Regions from separate parts of the Bacillus sp. CGMCC 1.16607 genome, predicted to be linked through region 2. Evidence: riboswitches for the same ligand, from Rfam matches in the RefSeq annotation. Region 2 holds a riboswitch; each other region holds the start of a gene.
What was found. A riboswitch is a leader RNA that binds a small molecule or an ion and turns the genes downstream of it on or off. The one in region 2 is predicted to bind cyclic di-GMP.

Region 1 (5,785 bases), on a different contig from region 2:
AACTGAGTAGTATTCCTGCCCAGCCAAGTGACTATGGTATGCCGTTAGAGACTTTTCAAAAAGTGTTAGCTCATGAACAATTTGTTACAAATTCTTATCGTCAAGCCTATAACTACGTAAATCAAATAGACCCGCAGGCTGCTGTCATTATACAAGATTTTTTAAGAGAACAAATCGATGAGGAAGCACAAGCAAAAACAATTATTGATCGACTTAGACTTGCTGAGAGTAACCCTTCTGCACTTTTATTATTGGATCAGGAATTAGGAGCGCGAACAGCCACAAAAACTGCTTCAGCAGCAGGATAAACTTGAAATTGCTCTAACACACTCTACACAAGATATGCATAGACTTAAATGTTTTTATGGGAATTATTCACTATTTCCAACCATTCTTTATAGAATAGTTTTGTTTATTTCAGCTGTATTTTTAAACAAACTTCCTATAATCTAATTTTACCTTTTACAAATTCATTTAGTTAGATAAGTATAGACATTCTTTAATAGGATTAATCTAATTAAATGGACATTTTGGGAATATAATATATGTTATTGATTCTTTAGACAAATTACATCTAGAGGAGATGTTATTTTTCATTTTTGTACCCGTGAAGGAGAAAACTGCATCCTTTGGAATTTTTTTATAAAAATGATGCCGATTGGAAACCGTAGTTATCTAAAAATCAATGTGGAGAACTATTGTATTATCAATAGCTCCCCACATTGATGCTTAGATAACCACATAATGTTAGTGGTATCCCTCTTTGTATTTCAAATCAATCTTGTATAAAAAACTTCTTCAGTGTTCCAACAAGCTTTTATAAATAGTAGGAGAAAGTATTAACTTATCAAATATCTACTCTATCCTTCAGTATGGTAGAAATATGATACAGACATTCAAGAATAGTATATGCTTCAACAATTCCTTTTGATTGTCTCATGTCTATTTTATAAAAAAGTTTCAGGGTTGCTATGAACATAGCAACTAGAGTAGGTGTATTTATTTTATCCAATACTTCTAATTCGTGCATGTATATCTCCTCCTCAACACATTAGTATTATACTAGTGTGTTTTAAAATGGGCATAGATGAATTTATTGTATTGCCACTAGTTCAATAGGATTATCAAAACAACTCATAATTTTTTGTCTAAGTTTTATCCAAAAGCTCTCTTTTAATGCTCTCTTTTTTCATTAGCACAACAAAATCTTTATCTAGATTTGACTTAAAGTAAGTTTCAATCAACACTTCATCCCTAATATTTTTCATGATTTTCCCCTCTTTAATTGAAAAATATTGCAGAGTTTCTTCTTTACTTTTAAATTTATCTATTTTGTTCGAATTACTTTAATTTAAATTGATTAGATGAGACTAATTAATAATTTATTTTCAGCTATATGTGCTTGAATTTCAAATGTTTTTGATATATCTCTATCTACCGTTAAGCATATATTTTATGATTTTTCTTATAGGTTTTGACTGTGTAAGCGCAAAATTTAAAGCCGAAATTTTCAGGGTAGCAATTTGTACTGAATTTTAAAACTTCAGAATGATAAAACAGTTACCATTCAAAGGTAATTTATAGTACCTACTTCTTTAGAAGTACGCTATATTCTTCTCTTATCACAGATTTTTGCCACTTTATTTGCTCTTTCTGTTCTTGTTCTTTTAAATGAAGTTCGATAGTTATTGGATCTTTGTTTTTTATAGGTTTCTTTTTAACCAAAGTACACTCCTCCAAATATTAAGTATGGGTTTTTATTAACTCTATATGCTTAGCTATCTTTTGATCCAAATATTGGCTTATCTCAAGGACTAATGAGTCATCTATTCTACCAGTTTGATCTCGAGCCATGTACATTAATCTTCTTAAGATATAAATATCCTTATTTATCATATCTAAATAATTTTCCCTACAAAAATCTCCATCCAAATTACATTCCCCCTTTATTTATTAGGAGTAAACTTTGGTAACATGTGGGCATATTTTCATAACTTAGCCCCTATAGTTTGCGTCACCATCTATCGAATGTTTTTGCCATTTTGCATTTAAGTGCAACTGGTTTATAAGGAAAACGGAGCTGATAAGTTAAATATACTATGTTTTCAGAATATTCACAACTATTTAGATTTATTTTTCGACATTTTTTTACAATCAAAATTTTATTGAATATTAAAGCTTACTCATCTGAAATAAAGTCAATACCGTTATCCTAATTTACATTACTCTTAATATTGAATAATTAAGATACAATTAGTAGAAAATAAAATATAAAAAATGATAGGAGTAAGTATATGTTTAATAAATTATCATCTTCACAGGGTGATGCAGATTCTACTGATAGGAATGTGAAATCTAAGGAAGGGAATTTTTTATCTAAAATTAATGACCTTAAAATGTATTACCCAGATTTAGTAGTCAAGACAATTTAAAATTTCCACCTAGTATATATAGGTTATTTAATTGATGATGAAGAATTGGTAAGATTTGTAATTACTCATTTACAAAATATAAGTGAGAGTGAAATTAATTTCGAATTAATAAAATCTAATTTACCAATTGGAAGAATCGAAGAAGCTAATGATCATAATGGGATTGTTGAGCAAATACTAAAAGGATTTATTTGTATTGTTATTTCTAATCATCAAAGAGTAGTAATGATTAACTTGCAAAAAAATTTAGAAAGAGCCATCCAAAGTTCAGAAAATGAATCAACTATTTTTGGTCCTGATTCAGCCTTTACCGAATCATTGTCAACAAATCTAGCTTTTATTAAAAAAAAATTTAATGATGAAAATCTTATCACTGAGAAACTTGAAGCTGATACTAGAAATAAGACGGAAGTAAGACTTGTTTATATAAATGATATTGCAGATCCTGAAAATGTTCAGACTTTACGTCAAAGAATAAACGACCTTAAAGTAGATGATATTTTAGATAGTACGTATCTTTCACAGCTATTAGACGATGATTCAATTTCCCTTTTTCCTCAATTACTTATTACCGAACTTCCGGATAGAGTATGTTATATGTTATCAAGAGGTAAAATAGCTTTTTTAGTGAATAGAAGTCCAAAAGCAATTATTGCACCAACGTCTTTTTTGAATTTCTTTGAAACAACAGATGATGTATATACCCGCTGGAATATAGGAAGTTTTTTAAGAATTATCCGATATGTATCAATGTTGTTGTCCATTTTATTAACTCCAATGTAAGTTGCTGCTTTAACATTTCACTATCAAGTTATTCCCTCTGCACTTTTAGTTTCTCTAGGAGAGTCACGAGCTAAGGTTCCGTTTCCACCCGTACTTGAGGCATTAATTTTAGAATTTATTTTAGAGTTATTACGTGAAGCCGGAGCTAGACTACCAACAAAAGTTGGACAAACAATGGGGATTGTAGGAGGTATTGTTATTGGACAAGCTGCCGTTGAAGCAGGTTTTACTAGTAATATTTTAGTTATTATTGTTGCATTCAGCGCATTAGGTACATTTACAGCATCAAACTACATGATGGGGGCAGTTATAAGAATTATTCGATTCCCACTTATTATTTTAGCTGGATTTTGGGGTGGATTTGGAATTGTAATCGGACTCATTTACATAATATTACACTTATTAAATCTAACAAGTATTGGAAGACCGTATCTTGTTCCAATATTTCCTTTTAGAATCACTGATTTAAAGGATTCCTTTATACGTTTGCCTATTTCTTTTTCAAGTAAAAGACCTTTATCTAATCGTCCTGTTGATGAATATAAGTTTTCTCCTAAAAAGGGCAAAGAGAAAAAAGATATAGACGAATAGTGAGGGGCTAAAGTGAAAATGACACCTAACATACCAAAGTATTTAATGTTTAATTCATTTCTTGTATTTTTCATTATTCACACAACACAGATGGGAATTGGTGTTGCTGGTGTTCAAAGAATCATCTATAAAGAGTCGAAACAAGATGCTTGGATTTCAATTATTTGGCATCATTTGTCATTCATCTGGTAGTGATAGTAGCAATAAAAACCTTGAAATATTATCAATCTTACAATTTATTTGAGATTCATATTGACATATACGGAAATGTAATTGGTAATGAAAAATGTCGATAATATAGGAGGTGATGTTATCCTCAGATTCTCTTACTTTTGCTTCATAGTAATAGGTACTCCTAGGTAGTTGTAGGACTTCGCACATTTCTGATATCGAGTATTTGTGTTGGTTATTCTTGATTACATTTACTTTCGTCCTAGTATCAGCGCGGCTTGCTTTAAAATATCGTTCTCCATTTGAAGTTGCTTAATTTCTTTTCGGAGTTTATTCAATTCTTGTTCTTCAGGAGTCAGATTATCTTTTTCTTTGAAAGATCCAGAAGTCTGGTTTTGACTCACCCACTTATCTAAGTAAGAGGGGGTTAAGTCATATTCCCTGATAATATCCTTTCGTGCTTTTCCGTTAAGATAGAGTTGAACAATCTGTTCCTTAAATTCAGATGTAAATGTTCGGCGGGCTTTTTTAGTCATAGTAGATTCTCCCCTATAGTATTTACTGTAGTCTACTTGACCTTAAAGTACCTGTCCAACTAAGTGTAGCCTAACCAAACTTTATTTCATGTCGGTTGTTAAATATAAAATTATAGAACTTTATTAGATTTACATATCTCTGGAGTTGATTAATTTTGGATAAATCCAAACTTATGTTATTTGCAAGTATGTTATTTTATCTGGCTTCACTCCCATTATTAATTGGAGCATTTTTTTCAGCAAACAAGATTCCATTCGTTAGTTTAATTATCTTATTTTCCTCACTAGGATCCCTGTATTTAGTTTTACACACCAAGAACAAAACTTCTGTTAAGAACAAATAATCGACGAATACTACGAATGAGGGATTAGGAATATCTAATCCTTTTTATTTTGTAGGTATCATATTAATTCTTTTGTTATTTTCATTTTTTCTGGTAACTTATCCTTAATACCATCTGTCTATTAAAATGGAGGTAATCAAATATGAAAAAACTAACTAAATTACTTTTTTCACTAACCTTTATACTATTACTTAGTGGGTGTGATGATATTATTCTGAACACATTGCATAAGGATCCTTGTGCTTGTAGAGATACTGTCGAAGTACCTGAGAAAATTGAAAATAGGTAATAATTATTCTCTTTTTTTGCGAAAGATAATACAAAATTTGATTATTAATCTACAAAATCCCATATTTAACAAATACGTTTCTCCAAGCCCTAGACAATCTATCTTTTCGACGGCGGGCTATTGCTATACATTATTTAACTCTCAAGAGTTTCGACTCTGATTCTTCATCAATTGGATGCTCCCCCTACGGTATAAATACATTTCCTAGAAATGATGAAAACTCCAATTGTCAATGGATTTTTGGTCTATTAGACAATTTCGAAATTGTACTTCGCTTTAATATATTGAGCCTGCTGTTTTCGATAATTGATTTTGAGCCACTCTGATTATCAAAAAGTGAGGCACTATTCCTTTCAAAACTAGAAAATCTGGAATATCTTGACGTGGAGCCTCCAGAGGTAGGATTTTGCTCGAAAGGCGACACACCAAAGTATTTCGAGAATCCAGCGAGCCTATCATACCTCTCACTCCAAATCAAGACGTGTTCTAGCTGGAAAATGAGTGGCTTACGATTTCGCGATCGGAGTGGCTCTATTTAAATGAGCCAATACACCAGCCAAGCAAAGCCAATGAGTTATGTTTAGAACGATACTAACCATTGAGAATTTTATCGTAGCTATGTAGGTCTTCTATAATTAA
Region 2 (5,785 bases):
TGTATCGGTCAGAATGTAATCAAAATCCTTCAAATGTTTTACTAGCTTTTTTATTTTTGGAGAATGCCCCTTTGAGTCTCGAAAATATGATTGAACTCGTCTTTTAAGATTTTTTGCCTTACCTACATAAATAACTCCGCCGACGGAATCTTTCATTAAATAAACACCAGGGGATGAAGGGAGAGTCTGCACCTTTTCTTGTAAAATCATATCTATTCCTTCCTAACCTAATTTTATTTAAGTCTCTTTTCGCAAAGATTGTTGTTTTAAAACTTTGGAAACGCAAACTGTTGATATAGAGATTGATTGGAACGGAAGGTGCGAGACTCCTGCGGGAGCAGCGGGACAGGTGAGACCCCGCAGGAGCGTACACTCCGAGGAGGCTCACCGCCCGCCCCGCGGAAAGCGAGCAACCTGCAGTGGAAATCAACCATTCTACTTGTTCAAGAAAAACAAAATTTATGAAAAGTGCCTTATTTAAAAACTAGGAATCTCGGAGTTTAATTCTAACATTATTATAAAATCAGATTTCCATATGGCAAATGTTTAATTTGTGGTGAGCTTAGAAATATAGTTTATAAGTTGTGGTTAACTCTGAAGGAGTTTTTCGTAATCTAGCTCCAGCGCCTAGCCCCGAAGTATAGGATGTACAAGTGTCGACAATGCGACAGGACGTCGTGCTATTGTCGACCTCGAGATCAAATGGCGCCCCAAAGATGAAGTTAAAGAGCAAACCTCCTCTTTGGGTCGGCATTTGCTTGTCGGGGCTGATCAAGGCGCTTCTGAATTTTTTTCCAAATGAGTTTGTCTTAAGGAATATGGACATAGAGGTGTGAATACAATGGGGAATGTGACTGACAGCCTATGACTTAGGACAAAAAAAGGAAAAGTTGGGAGATCAATGGGGAAGATTACATGGGTAACATCGATGATTTTGACTGCTAGTTTGATAGGATTAGCTGGATGTTCAGAAAAAACAACGAGGGAAAAGGAATTAGAGAAAAAAATAGTTGAATTACAGAAACAAATTGAATTAGAGAAGAAAGAAGCGTTGGATAAAGATAAGGAAAAGCCATTGGAGGAAAAAAACGAAGAAGAGGTCATTTTAGTTGAAGTGGTAGATCCTAACACGAAACAAGTTATCAAAACTATTAATCCGTTAGAGTTAGGATTTGGAACGGATAACGAAAATTATAAAAAGGAAATTGAAGGTTGGGTCAAAACGATTGCAAGAGGAACAGAAACAATCAACGGCTATGACCAAAGAATGATTCCAGACAAATTAGATGAAAATGGTCAGGTGATAAAAGGAAGTCCACGTATCATACTTGAGGAATCGGAGTTAGTGGAAAAGGTGATAAATGCGTCTTTAAAAGGTGGAACGGTTGAATTACCTCTTTATGTTACTGAAAGTGGATATAAGCCCGAAGAGGTTTCTAATTTGGGAGAAGTGGCAATCGCCTCGTTTACGACGTATTTTAATAGTAGTGTAGCGGGAAGAACGAAAAATATCGAGTTATCAGCACATGCGATCAATAATGTCATTGTTGGAGTTGGCGACATTTTTTCCTTCAATACGACAGTTGGTCCTAGTGATGAGGCACATGGGTATCAAAAAGCAATGGAAGCGGTGAATGGGAAATTGGTCGAAGGGATTGGTGGTGGAATTTGCCAAACATCCTCTACATTATTTAATGCTGTAGATAAACTCGGTGTAGCTTATGTAGAAAAACATCACCACTCAGTGAATGTCGGGTATGTGCCAAAAGGAAGAGATGCCACTGTATCCTATGGAGGACTTGATTTTCGATTTCAGAATACGACAGGGGCGCCTTTCTTATTAAAAGCAGTTATTAATAAAGGAGCACTTACTATAGAAGTAAGAACATCGAAAGCAAATCAAAGCCTTATCGTAAATAGATAAATTAGTGAAAAAGGTAGGCAACTTCAATTAAGTAGTGCCTACCTTTTAGTTCATTATTAATGATGATTACGTGTGTAAAGAATGAATAGTAGAACTAACATAATAATGTCTAATCTAGCATTAAAAGCAAATGCCATAAAGCCAGTATGTAGTATTGGAACTTTTGTTAATATAATCGCTGCTATCATAATTGCTATTAACGGAATCGTCGTCTGTTTAACGTGTTTGTTCACTATTAGGAATAAACCGCAAATCATTTCTACCGTAGCTACCCCATACTTCAGATAAAGTGGAAAAGGCAGGCCTAAATTGATAAAGTAGTTTCCTAATTCAACGCTAATTAGCTTCATCAAGCCCGAAATGATAAAAACATAAGCTACTGTATATCGAATTAATTTATAAGTTGACAGAGATGTATTCAAATCCATTCCCCCTTTGTTAAACTATATGTTCAAGAGTGGACAAACTTTCATACTAAATTCATGTAGTTTGTCTATATTATTGCGCCTAATTATTTCCATATTTTGTCGAAGATTGCCTAACCATTAGCCATTGACTATGGTTAGTAAGCACTATATATTTAAGGTAGTGGATATTTATGGATTATGCTGAATAATTAAATAGCGTACGTTTAGAAAAGGCAAACTCATTGAAAAATGAGGACGCAAAACTAAAGGGGCTAAGTCGAATGATAATGCCAGCCAGTTACCGAAAATTCCTGCTTTTTGGTAATAGATGAATCGGTTAACGACTTATCTATTTTTTTTTATTTTTTTCTTGTCATTTGTATTTGTTTTTTAATATAGTAAGTCTGTAGTTTGTGTAAATACCTTTATGGAAGTGTTAAATATGGGAAATAAGGAGATTTTATCGTTAATTAATCATTTGCTTAAAAATATTGGAGTTCAAAAAAATATTCTTTCAAAAGAAACTCTTGAAGAATTTGAAAAACATATTGGAGATAGGGAAGAAAAAGAAATAGTAGATTCCGTCTTACTTCAATTAGAATTAATAAATGATCAGATGGAAAATATGAGCTGGTTGAATAAGCATTATAAAATTTTACATGATTTTGCTCAAATTTGTAGTAAAACATTGGACGAGGATATACTTCTTGAAAAAGCGTATGAAATGGTCTCTCAAGTTATGAACACGGAATCTTTTTTTATTGCTTTTTATAATGAAGCTGAGTCATTGATAGATTTCACGTTTGTTATGGATAAAGGGGAATACTATCCACCAATTATACGTGAATTAGGTGATAATTATACCACCCAGGCGATTTTATCAAGGGAAATTGTCCATCAGAAACAGTTAGCTCAATCAGAAGAATATAATGCTCTATATGGATCAGATGGTATCACTAGATCATGTCTGTTTGTACCTGTCATTATTGATGATCATGTCAGAGGAGTGATTTCTGCTCAAAGCTATTCGGATTTTGCCTATCGAAAAGAGCATGAAGAATTACTGCAAATCATTGGGACTCAGGTGATCAATTCAATCGAAACGGCCAGACTATACAGAAGGATCTTTGTCATGTCTCAAACAGATGAATTAACGGGGTTAAAAAATCACCGAGCTTTCCATGATGATTTATCAAAAATGATTAATGATAATAATCAAGAAATCACCCTTATCATGATAGATTCAGATCATTTAAAAAAGGTAAATGATAATTTCGGTCATGATATCGGCGATAGATATTTAAAGATATTGGCAGATGGAATCAAGAGTGTTTGTGGGGAGAACATTGAGGGTTACCGCTACGCGGGAGATGAGTTTATGATTATCATGAAATCTCCATTAGAAAACGAGATGGAGAATCTTTATGATAATTTGATGGAGTATTACAAACAAAATCCACTTATCATATTAGAACACTCAATCATCGTATCAGTCAGTTCTGGTGTTGCTGTTTTCCCAAATCACGGAAAAACAGTAGATTCATTAAAAAAAGCAGTTGATGATGCTTTATACGTAGCAAAAAAGCAAGGAAGAAATCGATTTATTAGAGCTGAGAAAACGAAGAATTTTTTATATCTATTTAATGATGAGATGTTTTTTATTTAATATAGAATGTCAGGTTATTCATAAGGACTAAAGTCTTTTTGAATAATCTGGCATTTTTTTTTAGGACTTTATTCATACTTTATTCATTTTTTTGTCTCTTTTTAGAAACAATTTACACTTATAATTATTGGCTGTAGAGTGAGATTTTTACATATCCTTGAAATAATGTAATGCTATATAAATTTAATTGGAAGGATGTTTACAAATGAGTATATTTCGAAATCTAAAATTTGGTCAAAAAATAAGTATATTGACCATTTGCTTTTTCCTCTTTCTGGTTATCATTGGTGTGACCTCGATAAATCAACTATCAAATATTAATGCGAGTATCCAAAATTTAAATGATAGAATGCTTGTTCCAATTGTCAAACTTGAGTCAATAAAATCCGAAATTGAGTATATTCGGTCCCAGGCGAATTCCATAATGGATGCTGGTAATGATGATGAGCTGAAAAAAACGATACAAGAGGATATCAATACCCATATATCTTCAGTAAATAATCAGATATTAGAATATAAGGGCAATCAGGATTATGAAAATTTTCAAGTGAGTCTTAAGGAATTTTTCACTGCCTTTGATACTTTTATTGAGAAAAATGGGACAGGCAAAATTCAAGGAATGCCTGCAAATGATCAAGAGGTTGGCGGCAGCATGGTTCCCAGTGGTCCTCCTGAGGGTTTGGTTAATTTAGATAAAACGAGAAAAGGGGCTATCTCTGCTTTAGATAAAATTATTGATAAACATATTAATGACGCAAAGAATACATATCAAGACAGTAAAGCTGCATATCGCATAACAATGATCGTGATCATCTCTCTTTTAATAATAGGGGCGATAAGTACTTTTATTTTGTCTATTATTATTTCAAGATCCATCGTTATACCAACGAAAAAGGTCTCTACTAAATTAAAGGAAATATCTGAAAGTAATGGCGATCTGACAAAACGGATTGGTTATGATAGTAAGGATGAGATTGGGGAGCTGAGTCAATGTTTTGACTTATTTGTAGACAAGCTCCAATCCATCATAAAGGAAGTAGCTAGTTCGTCGGAAACCATTTCAACTTCAAGTGTACAATTGAATGAAGCAACAATTATTACAACTAAATCACTTGAAGGAATATCGAAAATGGTGGCGGAAATAGCCTTCGGTACTTCACAGGGAGCAACTGTAACAGAGGAAACAACATCAATCCTAGGGGAAGCAGCACTCTTTTCAGATGAAACCTCAATGGCAACAAGGCAAACAACGGAAAATACTAAAAAGGTTCAGGAAGCAGCAATGGAGGGTGCTGACAAAATTTCTGAAGTGGTTTCATTCATAACAGAGATTGCTTATTCTTCAAAAGACGTTTCAAATCTCATGAATGAACTCAATCAGTCATCCAACAAAATTGTAGATATCATCAAGATAATAACGGGAATATCAGCACAAACCAATCTGTTGGCATTAAATGCGGCCATTGAAGCTGCTCGTGCAGGTGAGTCTGGAAAAGGTTTCAGTGTGGTAGCGGATGAAATTAGAAAGCTTGCGGATGAAAGTAACCGAGCGGCACTTGAAATATCAGAACTTGTGAAGGAAAATCAGTTAAAATCTATTTCTGCTGTAAAATCAGTTCAATTAGTAGAAGAAAAAGTTTCTAATGGGGTACATAAATCTTCAGAGGTAACTGCTAATATCCAGAATATAAATGAACATATATTACACATTGTACGTGAAATTGAACAAATCGATACGGCTAACAAAAAGCAGGCATTGTCTACAAAAAATATCGAATTCGCTATTTC
Region 3 (5,785 bases), on a different contig from region 2:
TGGAATTTATAAAAATGTGTCCTATACCTCGAACAATGGTACTGTGTGGAAGCGTCATGATCTTCCGAAGCTAGATACGACCGTATATACTCTTTATCCGGTCCAAGGAGGCTTTGCAGGTATTGGTTCGAACACGGCAGGAAATTATACGGATGGAACATACTCCTTTTTCACAAAGGATGGTGTAGAGTGGAGCTATCGGTTAGTTGGTACGGTTTATAACGTTGAATTAGGCGGAATTGCGACGAATGGAAAAAGGTCGGTTGCTGTAGGGCTTGATGGAACGGCAATTTATACAGATGATGGTGTAAAGTGGACGAGTAGCAATCCGTTTGCAATGGAAGGGAGAAAGTGGAGGAAGAACTTATATGATGTCGCATGGGGTGCTGGCCGCTTCGTTGCCGTCGGTCATTATGGAGCCTATGTATCAACTGATGCAGTCAATTGGAAAAAGGTGAATATTCCCTCTATGAGAAAGGATGGGCAACTAAGGAATATTCTCTGGACTGGGAAATTTTTTGTAGCGACAGATCAAACAACCGGTACTTTCACCTCGAAGGATGGGCTTACATGGACACATATCAAAGGTCTTGATGATTATTGGTTGACCTCCATGATTTGGGATGGCAAGCAAGTAGTTGGTACCTTCCAGGTGCATAATAATGGAAATAGTTATACGAAAATCATGAAATCGACAAATGGAACGAAGTGGACAACCGTTCAATCCATTAAATTAAGTGACGCCTGGATGACCTATACGGGTGGACGATATGTCGCCGTTAGTCGATATAATTTATCCAATGCATGGGTGTCTAAGGACGGAACAAAGTGGTTACAGGTGAAGACAAATATAGGTGAAGCAAACATTGAATTGCTTACTACTTTTGATGGTTATTTTTATGCTTTCAACGACTCGTTTAAGGAAATTAATGGGGAATATGTACCCTACAATGCTTACTATGTCTCAAAGGACGGAGTAAAGTGGAAAGAAGTTGCAATCCCTATTGAAAACTCTAATTTTGATACGAATGGCACGAAAAGAATGCTGGACGGGATTAAAGCATACGGTAAATATATTTTTGTTGGTGAAAATAGTGTGATCAAGTATGCGAGTAGGTTGGTGAAACCATAGGGTGCCTGACACCCTATGGTTGTAATATTTTACCTATTAAGAAAAAGGAGAAATTACTTACATAAATTTGGGTATTATGGTAGAATTTATTCGCTAATGTTATAGTAATAAAGTTTCATATTTGGCAAACCTTTCGAAAGGGAGGGACGCAAAGCTACGGGTCTAAAGTTCATGGAACAATGATCGCCGGGTTGCAATTATTTTTGAATGGAAGTATTTTGCAGCCGAGCAAATACCCGTATGGTGAACGGGTTTGCTGGGCTTTTTTGATTGGTTAAATAAGCGTTTTCAAAAGAATAGGAAAAGGGGGAAGTTGGATATGAAAAAGATGAATAGAAAGCTGATTGCAGCAACTGTACTTTCCATGCTTGCTATATCACAAATATCCGCAACAGCAGCAACACAAGAAACCATTTTTACCGTTAAAGGTGATCAAAGCACGGTCCCAGGTATCTATAGTTCAGTACCTAACGGAAAATCGAAGTTAGTTATAAAAGATAGTGTTTATGAATTAAAGGAGGTAGACAAGCTAGGAAAGTTAATGGGTGGTTTTTTTTATACCAATGATCGCCCTGCTACTGCTGAGGATTATAAAAAACAAGATATGTTTACTCGAAACGTACGGCCATTACAAGATGTTCAAGCTGTCGGAAAAGAACTATATTATACAAAATTTCTTGGCATGAGTATGTATATGGGTGGTAGTTGTGGTGGCGGCGGTGCTGAAATTCTTGAAATATATAAAAGAAACAGTGCTGGTAAAGTCATGAAAGTCACACCTGATTGGATTTCATCCAATACAGTAGAATCCTTTGAAGTAGTGGGAGCTAATATTTATTATGCTCGAATAGAAAATAGTGAAATGGGCAAATTCACGGTAATAAAGGCTTCTATAGATGGGAAGAAGAAAAATGCTATTTTAAGTGCTGTTGATGATTTTTGGGTTGAGAAGGATTCGATCTATTTTATCAAAGACAAAAAGTTGTTTAAGAGTGGTTTAGATGGAAAAGGTGCAAAGCAGCTAACAAAGCTAGTTTCCAAGCTTTATGGGGCAAGTGTTTGTGATGGTAGCAACTATCAAGTTGTAAAAAGTGGGTTGGTTGTGAATGACTATGAGAAGGATGCCTCCGTCTATTATGATTTTGCAACAAATACTACAGTTAATACTCCTACAAAGATAAACCTAGTGTACGATGTTGATCTAAAGAGAAAGCTTATCGTGGGTGCAAACTATGATGAAGAATCTCTTTCACTATATGATTTTAATGGGAAAATAGTTAAAGACTTAAAGGTAGATGTCTCTTGGGAATCAGGAGCCACTATTGTTTCAGTCGACTCAGCTAATCGTAAAATTCAGTATGTCAAAGGAAATAGCTTGAAGGAAATACAATATTAGAGATGTTGGAAGGAACCTATTTGGGTGTAAAGTACCATCCGAAACTATATGAAAAGGAGAATATATTTAATGAAGAAAATGATTGCGGCTTTACTATTATCAAGCCTGGTGATTGCCGGCTGTAGTGAAAAGGAAACAGCAGCACCAGTAAAAGAAAAGAAAGAGCCAAAGGTAGAAGAGAAGCAGGAGAAAAGTGAACCCCAAGAGGTTCAAACGGAATTTGGAAAAGAAATCAATTTATCGAAAAGAGACTTTGAGGGAAATAAGGAAGAACTGGCAAAAGTAATAGTCAATAATTTTAGAATAGAAACAGTAACAGACCATTCAGATCTTGAAACGGATAGTGGTAGTAATTTTAGCAAGATGAACCAGAAATCGGCTAAGAAGGATGCTGAATATTTCGATACCCTTTTTGATTATATATTATTAGATCTATCTGTTGAGAATATTAGTGGCAGTGAATTACAGAGTAGTGTCCTTACCGAAAGAAATTTCGTATTTTATAACGAGAATGGGGCCGAAATCGATGCCTCTACAACTTTAAATGAAGGAACTTTTGAAGCAGCGAATTTACGTCCAAATGGTAAAAATCAAGGTACCGTATGGATCTCCATTCCAGAAGGAACGCAAGTATCTGAAATTATTTTGTACACGGATCCTCACTACAGAGATAGTGAAGATTGGTATAATTTTAAAGTGAACAATTAGAAAACGACAAAGGCAGATTATTGATGAAACCTACCATTCATTCCTAAATTTAATAGTATTTCAGATGAACATGGATGGATAGATACGAAATATGTTTTCTTGGATGGCGGTCAAACATTAATGTTTGACCGCTAAGTTCAATTGAATAACAACTAAAGGTTAGTGATTCGAATAAAATTATCGCTATTTTAATTAAAGTTTCTGCCACTCCCAAGAAACTGCACCCATTTATCCCTTCGCGTACTGCTCCCCTCATTCCTTCTAGCAGAATTTAAGAAACGTTTCCAAGATTATCTCCTCCTACCAACAACGGAAGAAAAGTATCCACCAACAACCCCAACGATATACAGTTGCAACCTTATATTATTATATTCTTTAAAAAATATTTATGTTTTAATCTTCGACACTGCAGGTGTTAATAGGTATTGTTACCGGTATGTTCTTTATAAGTATAGAATTTGTTCTTTATGTTGAATTGAGTTATTGGATGAGCTATAATTGAATTAATGTTCTTTTATAAGAACAAAATGTTCTTTAGAGGAGATTTGCTTCTATTGTTAATTCTAACTATTGGGATCTTAAGGGAAATGCAAAGGGGAAATGACATTTAAATCCCAAAGTTGAAAAATAGATTTATAAGGAGGGAGTTCTTTATTTCTAATTCATAAAGAAAAGGTAAAACTATTAATATTTCAAAATGAATTATGAAAAGGTGGAGAGAAGATTCATGAAAAAGAAGTTAATAATTAGCTTGTTTTCTGTTTTTGTTTTAGCAATAGCCACGATGGGGACTGTGGCATATTTTACAAAAAGCTTCCAAAGTGATCAGAATATAGCCAAAGCTGCTGTCTTCAACGTCGATGTTGTGGATTCAAGTGAAAAAACCATTGGGAATTCACAATTTGATCTGAACGAGAAACTATTCCCAGGGATGGATCCAGTAGAGGTCTATAGTTTCCAAATTAAAAAGAATGACACAGAGGTTCCAGTAGAGTACAAAGTAAATTTAACACCTAGTGGAGATTTATTCCCACAAGATAATCGTTCACCAGTGAAAATGACTTTAAAAAGAAATGTTAATAATGATTGGGTAGAAGTTGAGTATTCAACAAATTTCAAACCAGAAAATGCTACGGAAAGCTATAAAATATTTGTATCTTGGCCACATAGTGACCATGACATTGACTTCCAAGGCAAAACTGGGAATATCAAATTAGAGGTTACAGCCACTCAAGTTGACAAAGAGGTACCTATCGACAATACAACGTATGAAGTAGCGAGCAATGCTTTAGCTGCATTGGATAATGTCGGCACCGGTTTTAACAAAGGCAACTTCTCAAAAGCTCAGTCAGATGAGGTTCAAACTTTAATTAATAATTTAATGACATATGTGAATGGATTGCCAAATGGCAATGGTAAAACTGAATTGCTGGATAAAGCTAATAAATTACAAAATGACCTTAATGCAAAAGTAGCGTCTCGATATGTTTATTATGAAGTGGAAAAGGGTGCAACAAATTTTGACCAACTTAAACTAAAACTTACAACTTCGTTTTTCCAAGCGGATAGCCCGCGAACTCAGAATGGTAATGCAGTATATTTAAATAGTGGCGGAGAAGATAAAATGGTTTATTTACGCTACTTGATTTATTCATGGAGCAAACCAACTGCAGGAGATGTCGTCACATTTACTATGCGATTTAACGGCGGTTATAAAAATATTAATGCAACATTCACTAACGTTGGCGATGGTACTTGGAAAATTCAAAGTGATTGGTTAGTAGAAAAAAAATAATAGAATATGAAATGAAGAGGCTGCACTCGGAAGGATTACTTTTAGAGGCAGCCTCTTTTGTGTGCTATATTGGGTTTCAGACTCCGACAAAAGACAAATGAGGACCATTTTCCAAATGTGAAGTACATATACATGGCATCGGATGTTAGATAGCGATAAAAAGATTAGTCCTCTATTTTTATGTAGGAGTGATCCTTGTTTTCATGGTAAAAATGTTCACCAATATAAGTACCTTACAGAACGATAGTTTACCTATAGTTTTTAAGGAACAAAGTTGATATTTTTTCATATCAATTAATATGTTACTTCTCCACTGCTCCTACCTTAATGGTTGTTGTGAACCAGGAGGAACATAAAACGGTGGTACTTTAATCCATCCGCGTTTGCGCATCAAATGTTTTAATCTAGTTGCGAAAGCTAATTTTTCTGCTTGAAACTGAACAAACAATAAACCAACATCCGTACGAACCGATTCGGAAGCAGCACCAGCAGCACGCATGATTAAACTAATGATTTTTAAAGATAATTCGTTTGCAATTACATCATCTGTTACTTTGACACCAAGGGGAACAGTGTGAGGGTCTGATTTTGGCAATTCTTCAGGGGAAGGAGGTAAAGTAATCCCTTCCTTTATCATGAATTCACGCAGTCTTTCCCTTTGACTTGTCCCAAGTTTCATATCTTCTTCAAGTATTGTCTTTAACTCATCATCCGTCGTCGTGTTGATACCAGCTTGAACAGATACTTTAGCTAA
Region 4 (5,785 bases), 130 kb from region 2:
TATTTTTCGCTGCTTTTCCACATTTTTCAGATACCACTTCTCTTGTATCTTTGTCCAATAAACTAACCACCCCACCTGCCACAGCACCTAAAATAACGCCTGTCCAAAATTTATTCGTTTTTCCCATGTCAAAATTCTCCTTATAGTCCTATTTTATATTCATTTTTACTCATTCATTCCCTAAATTATTTATACCAAAACTTTACTGCGATGAATATAATCAGCACTCGCAAATAAACTTATATTGACAAGTGTTTTTAAAAATGAAAAGATAATTAATAGTAATCTGGAAAGGATGAACAAATTGGATTTAACTCAAAAATCAGTTGAAAACGTGGAATACATGATTGAAAAAATAAAAGAAAAATTAAAAGTCTTAAACTTCGGTGCCATTAAGCCTTCACACTTTAACGAAGAAATGTACGAAGAATTAAGAGACATTTATAATTTAGTAATGAAAAAAAATTCCTTCAGCCCTAATGAAATGCAAGGTATTGTTGAGGAATTAGGCAGTTTAAAAAAATAATTTAAAAAAGGGTTTGCCCATGATTCACTGGGCAGACCCTTCGTTTTTTAACACTTCCACTATAAGTAAAGTATGATTTTCCGCTAAGGAAATTTCTTTATTATCATCCAGGTAGCGAACATATGGCCTTTGTAGACTAGCAGCTACTTTCGTTACAATGGCAAGTCTTCCATTATTCAATAAAACTTTGCTTCCCGGTGTGTACATCGGAACTTCTTGTACAAATAATGTTAATAAATCCATACTGAATTCCGTTCCATTTTTGGTCATGATCCATTCAATAGCCTCGTGTGGGGCCATATTTTTTTGCGAAAGGGCATTTTCGTAACCATTCGCAATCGCACAAATTTGGGCAAACTCATGTACTTGCTCTTCCTTCAACCCTCTTGGAAAGCCCGATCCATTAAATGCTTCATGATGCTGGTAACTCATGTGTGCTGATAATAAGCTAACTTCCCTGATTTTCCGTAAAAATTCAAAGCCAGCTACAGGATGCTGTTCATAATCATGAGTCAACTGCTTTCCAATATCATGCAGCAAAGCTCCGACAGCTAAATCTCGCAATTGTGTTGGTGTATAATTTTTCTTCTTCGCTAATTGAATCGTCAGCAAAGCCACATTTACAGAATGGGCATATAAACGTAATTCTTCAGCTAAATAGGTTGTAGGAATTAAGACAACCGCTTTTCTTTTTGCTGTCTCCTCTACGATCAGATTGGCAAGCCTCCCGATTTCCCTAATTGGAAATTCCTCTTTTTTATCAATTGATTGAAAAGCTTGTTGTAAAAGTCCAATCCCATCAATCCATGTCGGCATATCTAACACTTCATCCATCGAAATCCCAAATGAAACGGCATCTTCAATAAAAAGGTAATATATATCCATACTTTTTAATTTTTCTAAATAAGTCGGATGAATTGTCCGCCCTGCTGCTAACAGCACCCTTTTTTGTTTATCAAAAACTGGTCGTGCTAGCTGCATTGTTTTTTCATTGTAATCGTCAATTGTTATTAATCTCATACGAACCCTCTTCTTTGAATTTGCCTTTTTATTATCTATCTCAGGCGCCATCATCGGCTCGAAGTCAAAAGCCCATCCGTCATAAAGGTTAACGAAAAACCAACAGCCGTCTTGATCGTTTGCTTGTCGCTTAAAGCTTGGCGCCTTTCTGCTTTTCTTAAACTTGTTCTGTTAAAATAATCGCTCCATCCTTTGTAATGGCAATGGTATGCTCATATTGCGCAGAATTTTTTCCATCAATTGTTCTTGCGGTCCATTTATTATTATCCATCTTCGTCCGGTAATCACCGATATTCACCATCGGTTCAATCGTAAATACCATTCCCTCTTTCAGACGTGCCCCTTTTCCAGGCAAACCATAGTGTGGCACATCAGGTTTCTCATGAATGGTTCCACCAATTCCATGACCGATAAAATCCCGAACAACGGAAAAACCTTCTGCCTCGACAAATGTTTGGATTGCATGACCGATATCACCAATACGATTTCCTGGTTTTGCCACTTCAATCGCTTTATAAAGAGATTCCTTTGTTACTTTTAAGAGCTTGGCGGTTTCTTTAGAGACTTCGCCTACTGCATAGGACCAAGCGGAATCAGCTAATCCTCCATTTAGATTAACGACCATATCGATCGTAACTATATCTCCCTCTTTAAGTGGCGTTTTTCGAGGAAATCCGTGACACACTTCATCATTAATACTGGCACAAGTAGCATATTCATATCCTTTATAACCTTTTTGTTCAGGTGTTGCCCCATTTTTTTTCAAAAAATTGTCCACAAACTCATTAATTTCCCAAGTCGTTACACCCGGTCTAATCATTTTAGCAATTTCTTTATGGCAGGCAGCAAGAAGTTCCCCAGCTGCCTTCATTTTATCTATTTCACGAGGTGATTTTAATATAATCAAAGTTTTCCCTTCTTTCCATTCAAAATCCATGTATTAAGGCTATCTTTCATTTTACCCCTTTTTTTAACATAGAAAAAGATTTATGCAGAACATTTTGTTAGGTTATATGTAGGATTTTGTTGTTCAAAGGTTTGATTGACTAAGTAAATTGTTGTCAGAAAACTAAGTAAAAGGCACCACTTTTACCTGTAGGAACAATGCACAAAGGTAATTTACATTTCAATCCTCCCTTTTTACTATTTCCATAAATTATCTGTTCTTTATATGGAACTTTTTAATTTATTTTGTTATAATGGTTAAAACTAAATACATTAAAGTGAGTGAATCTCAATGATTGGTGAACGTGTTAAACAACTGCGATTAGAAAAAAGAATGTCATTATCCGAAGTTGCCGAACAAGCTGGTGTGGCCAAATCGTATTTAAGTTCTTTAGAAAGAAACTTACAAACTAATCCTTCGATTCAATTTTTAGAGAAAATTGCTGCGGTACTAGGGGTGTCTGTCGATAATTTAATTCATGATCCGATAGATAAAGAAGATTTGGACACAGATTGGTTAAAGTTGGTCCAAGAAGCGATGGGCTCTGGGATATCAAAGGAACAATTTCGTGAATTCCTAGAGTTTAATAGATGGAAATTAAACCAAAGTAAGAATGAATAATTGACAAAAAAAGTATTTCTTCTCATGAAGAAATACTTTTTCATTCTCTTTATTTTTCAATCAATAGCTCTTTAATTTCATTCCCGTGTAGGAATTCTCTGATTGTGCTTAAGTCCATTCCAAGTTGCTTTGCTTCCATAATTAGTTGAACCCATTCTTTGTCTAAATCTTTTAACCAGTCCATTCTCCTACTCACCCTATCTCCCCCAAAATACATCATCTGTATCCCAGGCAGTTCAGCCATCATCGTAATGTGACTACATTACCTTAGATCTGCAACTTTGCGCCCCTACCTTTCAATAGGTTAGCCCTTTTCTGAATTCCTACTTAAGGATTATTTCTAAAGTTATTATATCTAGTTCATTTAGAGTAGGGTGTTGTTTCTTGTCATACACTTTACTATTCTAACCATCTTTTTCCAACAACTTCTACCAAATTAAGACATTTTGTGCTAACATGCTGAATTTTCATAAAAATTAGAATGTTACTACAACATCGAATAAGTCAAAATACTGCTACATAAGTCGAAAATAAATCAAAGAAGACTAAACAGAAAATGTCTAGTCTTGGTAACGCGGAAGAATTAATATCTCAACACGTCTATTTTTCGCTTTTCCTTCTTTTGTATTATTCGATGCTACTGGTTGATATTCACCAAATCCTGTTGCTCTAAATAAACGTGGATCTAATTTATCATTGTTTAATAAAACCTTTAAAAAACTAGTAGCCCTCATAGTACTTAAATCCCAGTTTGACTCGTATTTCGAATTATTAATCGGCACATTATCTGTATGCCCACTAATAATGATATTTCTTGGAGGATTCATAATGAGTAAACCCGAGATTTCATTAGCGACCTTTAAATCCTTTTTACGAATTTCTGCTTTTCCAGAATCAAATAACACATTATCTCGAATTCTTACTAATAAACCTTCATCCGTAAGCTCCGTGCCAAGTTTATTTTGTAGTTTATTATCACGAATATACTGATTAACCTTCCCCTGTATATCTTCTAATTCTTTGTGGTCTTGATCCATTTCCTCTTGTGTTGACTCTTCTTCCTTATCCTCTTTCTCTGCTTGTGTTACTTTTTCAAGAACTGGCGAAGGAAATTCTAATACACCCTCACCACCAGTGAAAATTTGATTAAACGCTTTTGACATAGCATTAAACTTTTGGGCATTAATCGAGCTCATCGAAAATAATACTATAAATAAAGCAAGTAGCAATGTTAAAAGGTCTGCGTAAGGTATTAACCATGATTCATCAACATGGTCTTCATGGTGATGCTTTTTTTTACGCCTACTCATCCTTTTTCACAACACTTTCCTCAAGGAATTTTTTACGTTCACCTGCAGGTAGATAAGAAGCCAGTTTTTGTTCAATAACTCTCGGCGCTTCCCCTTCCAAAATGGATAGAATTCCCTCAATCATCATTTGCTTTTGTTTTACTTCTTGTTTCGATTTTCGTTTTAATTTATTTGCGAAAGGATGCCACAAAACGTAGCCAGTAAAGATTCCCATTAGTGTTGCAACGAATGCCGCTGAAATTGCATGTCCTAATGCTTCGATGTCATTCATATAACCTAATGCGGCAATTAGTCCAACTACTGCTCCAAGAACTCCCAGTGTCGGAGCATATGTCCCCGCTTGAGTAAAAATAGCGGCACCAGACAAATGTCGTTCCTCCATCGCCTCAATCTCTTCGGAAAGAACATCGCGAATATAATCTGCACTTTGACCGTCAACAGCTAAAGATAGACCATTTTTTAAAAAAGCGTCGTCCACTTCATTTGTTTTAGCTTCTAAAGATAATAATCCTTCTTTACGAGCAAGTTGTGCCCAGTCTGAAAACATTCTTATTAACTCGGTGTGAGACATTAATTTCTTTTCTTTAAATAGAATGCCAAAAAGCTTTGGTACCTTTTTTAACTCATTTGTTGGAAAAGCAATGGTAACTGCTGCGATTGTCCCAAGGATAATAATTAGAAGTGCTGCGGGGTTCCCTAATGCAGACGGACTTACTCCCTTTAAGAACATCCCATACCCAACTGCTATGATTGCTAATATAATACCAATTAACGACGTTTTATCCATAAAACCGTTCACCTATCTTATCTCAAACTTTAAAATCTTTCTGTTATATTTTATTTCGACAATTTTTCTGTTTTCTTTAGAAAAATTTCGATACAAAAAAAGAAAGACTACAGGTATAGTCCTTCCAGAAACCTATTTTTTAGCGCAGCCTTGCCAAGGAATATGCGCTTTTAATTATTTAAACAATTTTTTATCAATTTTAGTTTCATAATTCTTAAACATAGATGAGTTCGTCTTTTTGCCTCTTTTCGACATAACTTGATTAAATCGAAGGAGTTTCTCATTTAAATTTTTTTGTAGTTTTTGTTTTTCATCAGGGTCTTCACAATTGCGCATTAATCCTTCAATCGTCATCATTTCTTGCTTTATCTTGTTTTCTTCATTTGAAAATCCAGCATTTTTCATTAAGCGATAAGCCATTCGTAAGTCTTCTGGAATTCCCGATAAATCTTCTAGCTTCAAAGGTTGACCAAAGCCAGGTAAATTTTCAAACTCCCCATCTTCATATGCCTTACGAATTTTATGATCTGAAACAATCGACGAAAAATCCATCAATAATCCCCCTCGAACAGCAT

Region 1: linked by a shared signal. The riboswitch ahead of ACFSO7_RS21765 (Spo0E family sporulation regulatory protein-aspartic acid phosphatase) and the one ahead of ACFSO7_RS13400 (sensor domain-containing diguanylate cyclase) in region 2 are both predicted to bind cyclic di-GMP.
Region 3: linked by a shared signal. The riboswitch ahead of ACFSO7_RS02520 (hypothetical protein) and the one ahead of ACFSO7_RS13400 (sensor domain-containing diguanylate cyclase) in region 2 are both predicted to bind cyclic di-GMP.
Region 4: linked by a shared signal. The riboswitch ahead of sinI (DNA-binding anti-repressor SinI) and the one ahead of ACFSO7_RS13400 (sensor domain-containing diguanylate cyclase) in region 2 are both predicted to bind cyclic di-GMP.

What each region holds. Positions count from the first base shown of each region.
Region 1 covers NZ_JBHUJX010000026.1:43,049-48,833, reverse strand. Annotated here, with positions in the region: gene ACFSO7_RS21785 (ferritin) at 1-308, shown strand, start outside; gene ACFSO7_RS21780 (hypothetical protein) at 848-1,030, opposite strand; gene sda (sporulation histidine kinase inhibitor Sda) at 1,149-1,268, opposite strand; gene ACFSO7_RS21770 (hypothetical protein) at 1,588-1,725, opposite strand; gene ACFSO7_RS21765 (Spo0E family sporulation regulatory protein-aspartic acid phosphatase) at 1,744-1,932, opposite strand; cyclic di-GMP riboswitch class I at 1,966-2,049, opposite strand; partial or broken gene ACFSO7_RS21760 (spore germination protein) at 2,451-3,806, shown strand; gene ACFSO7_RS21755 (GerAB/ArcD/ProY family transporter) at 3,825-3,998, shown strand; partial or broken gene ACFSO7_RS21750 (transposase) at 4,089-4,513, opposite strand.
Region 2 covers NZ_JBHUJX010000019.1:206,465-212,249, reverse strand. Annotated here, with positions in the region: gene ACFSO7_RS13415 (GIY-YIG nuclease family protein) at 1-210, opposite strand, end outside; gene ACFSO7_RS13410 (VanW family protein) at 902-1,924, shown strand; gene ACFSO7_RS13405 (DoxX family protein) at 1,981-2,346, opposite strand; cyclic di-GMP riboswitch class I at 2,554-2,637, shown strand; gene ACFSO7_RS13400 (sensor domain-containing diguanylate cyclase) at 2,774-3,997, shown strand; partial or broken gene ACFSO7_RS13395 (MCP four helix bundle domain-containing protein) at 4,203-5,006, shown strand; gene ACFSO7_RS13390 (methyl-accepting chemotaxis protein) at 5,361-5,785, shown strand, end outside.
Region 3 covers NZ_JBHUJX010000007.1:257,738-263,522, reverse strand. Annotated here, with positions in the region: gene ACFSO7_RS02525 (sialidase family protein) at 1-1,132, shown strand, start outside; cyclic di-GMP riboswitch class I at 1,246-1,331, shown strand; gene ACFSO7_RS02520 (hypothetical protein) at 1,452-2,528, shown strand; gene ACFSO7_RS02515 (hypothetical protein) at 2,598-3,236, shown strand; gene ACFSO7_RS02510 (hypothetical protein) at 3,964-5,031, shown strand; gene ACFSO7_RS02505 (DUF3231 family protein) at 5,351-5,785, opposite strand, start outside.
Region 4 covers NZ_JBHUJX010000019.1:331,535-337,319, forward strand. Annotated here, with positions in the region: gene ACFSO7_RS14010 (YtxH domain-containing protein) at 1-127, opposite strand, end outside; gene ACFSO7_RS14015 (DUF1128 domain-containing protein) at 305-526, shown strand; gene ACFSO7_RS14020 (HD-GYP domain-containing protein) at 551-1,546, opposite strand; gene map (type I methionyl aminopeptidase) at 1,704-2,453, opposite strand; gene ACFSO7_RS14030 (helix-turn-helix domain-containing protein) at 2,784-3,113, shown strand; gene sinI (DNA-binding anti-repressor SinI) at 3,163-3,309, opposite strand; cyclic di-GMP riboswitch class I at 3,341-3,433, opposite strand; gene motB (flagellar motor protein MotB) at 3,674-4,423, opposite strand; gene motA (flagellar motor stator protein MotA) at 4,416-5,210, opposite strand; gene ACFSO7_RS14050 (DnaJ family domain-containing protein) at 5,385-5,762, opposite strand.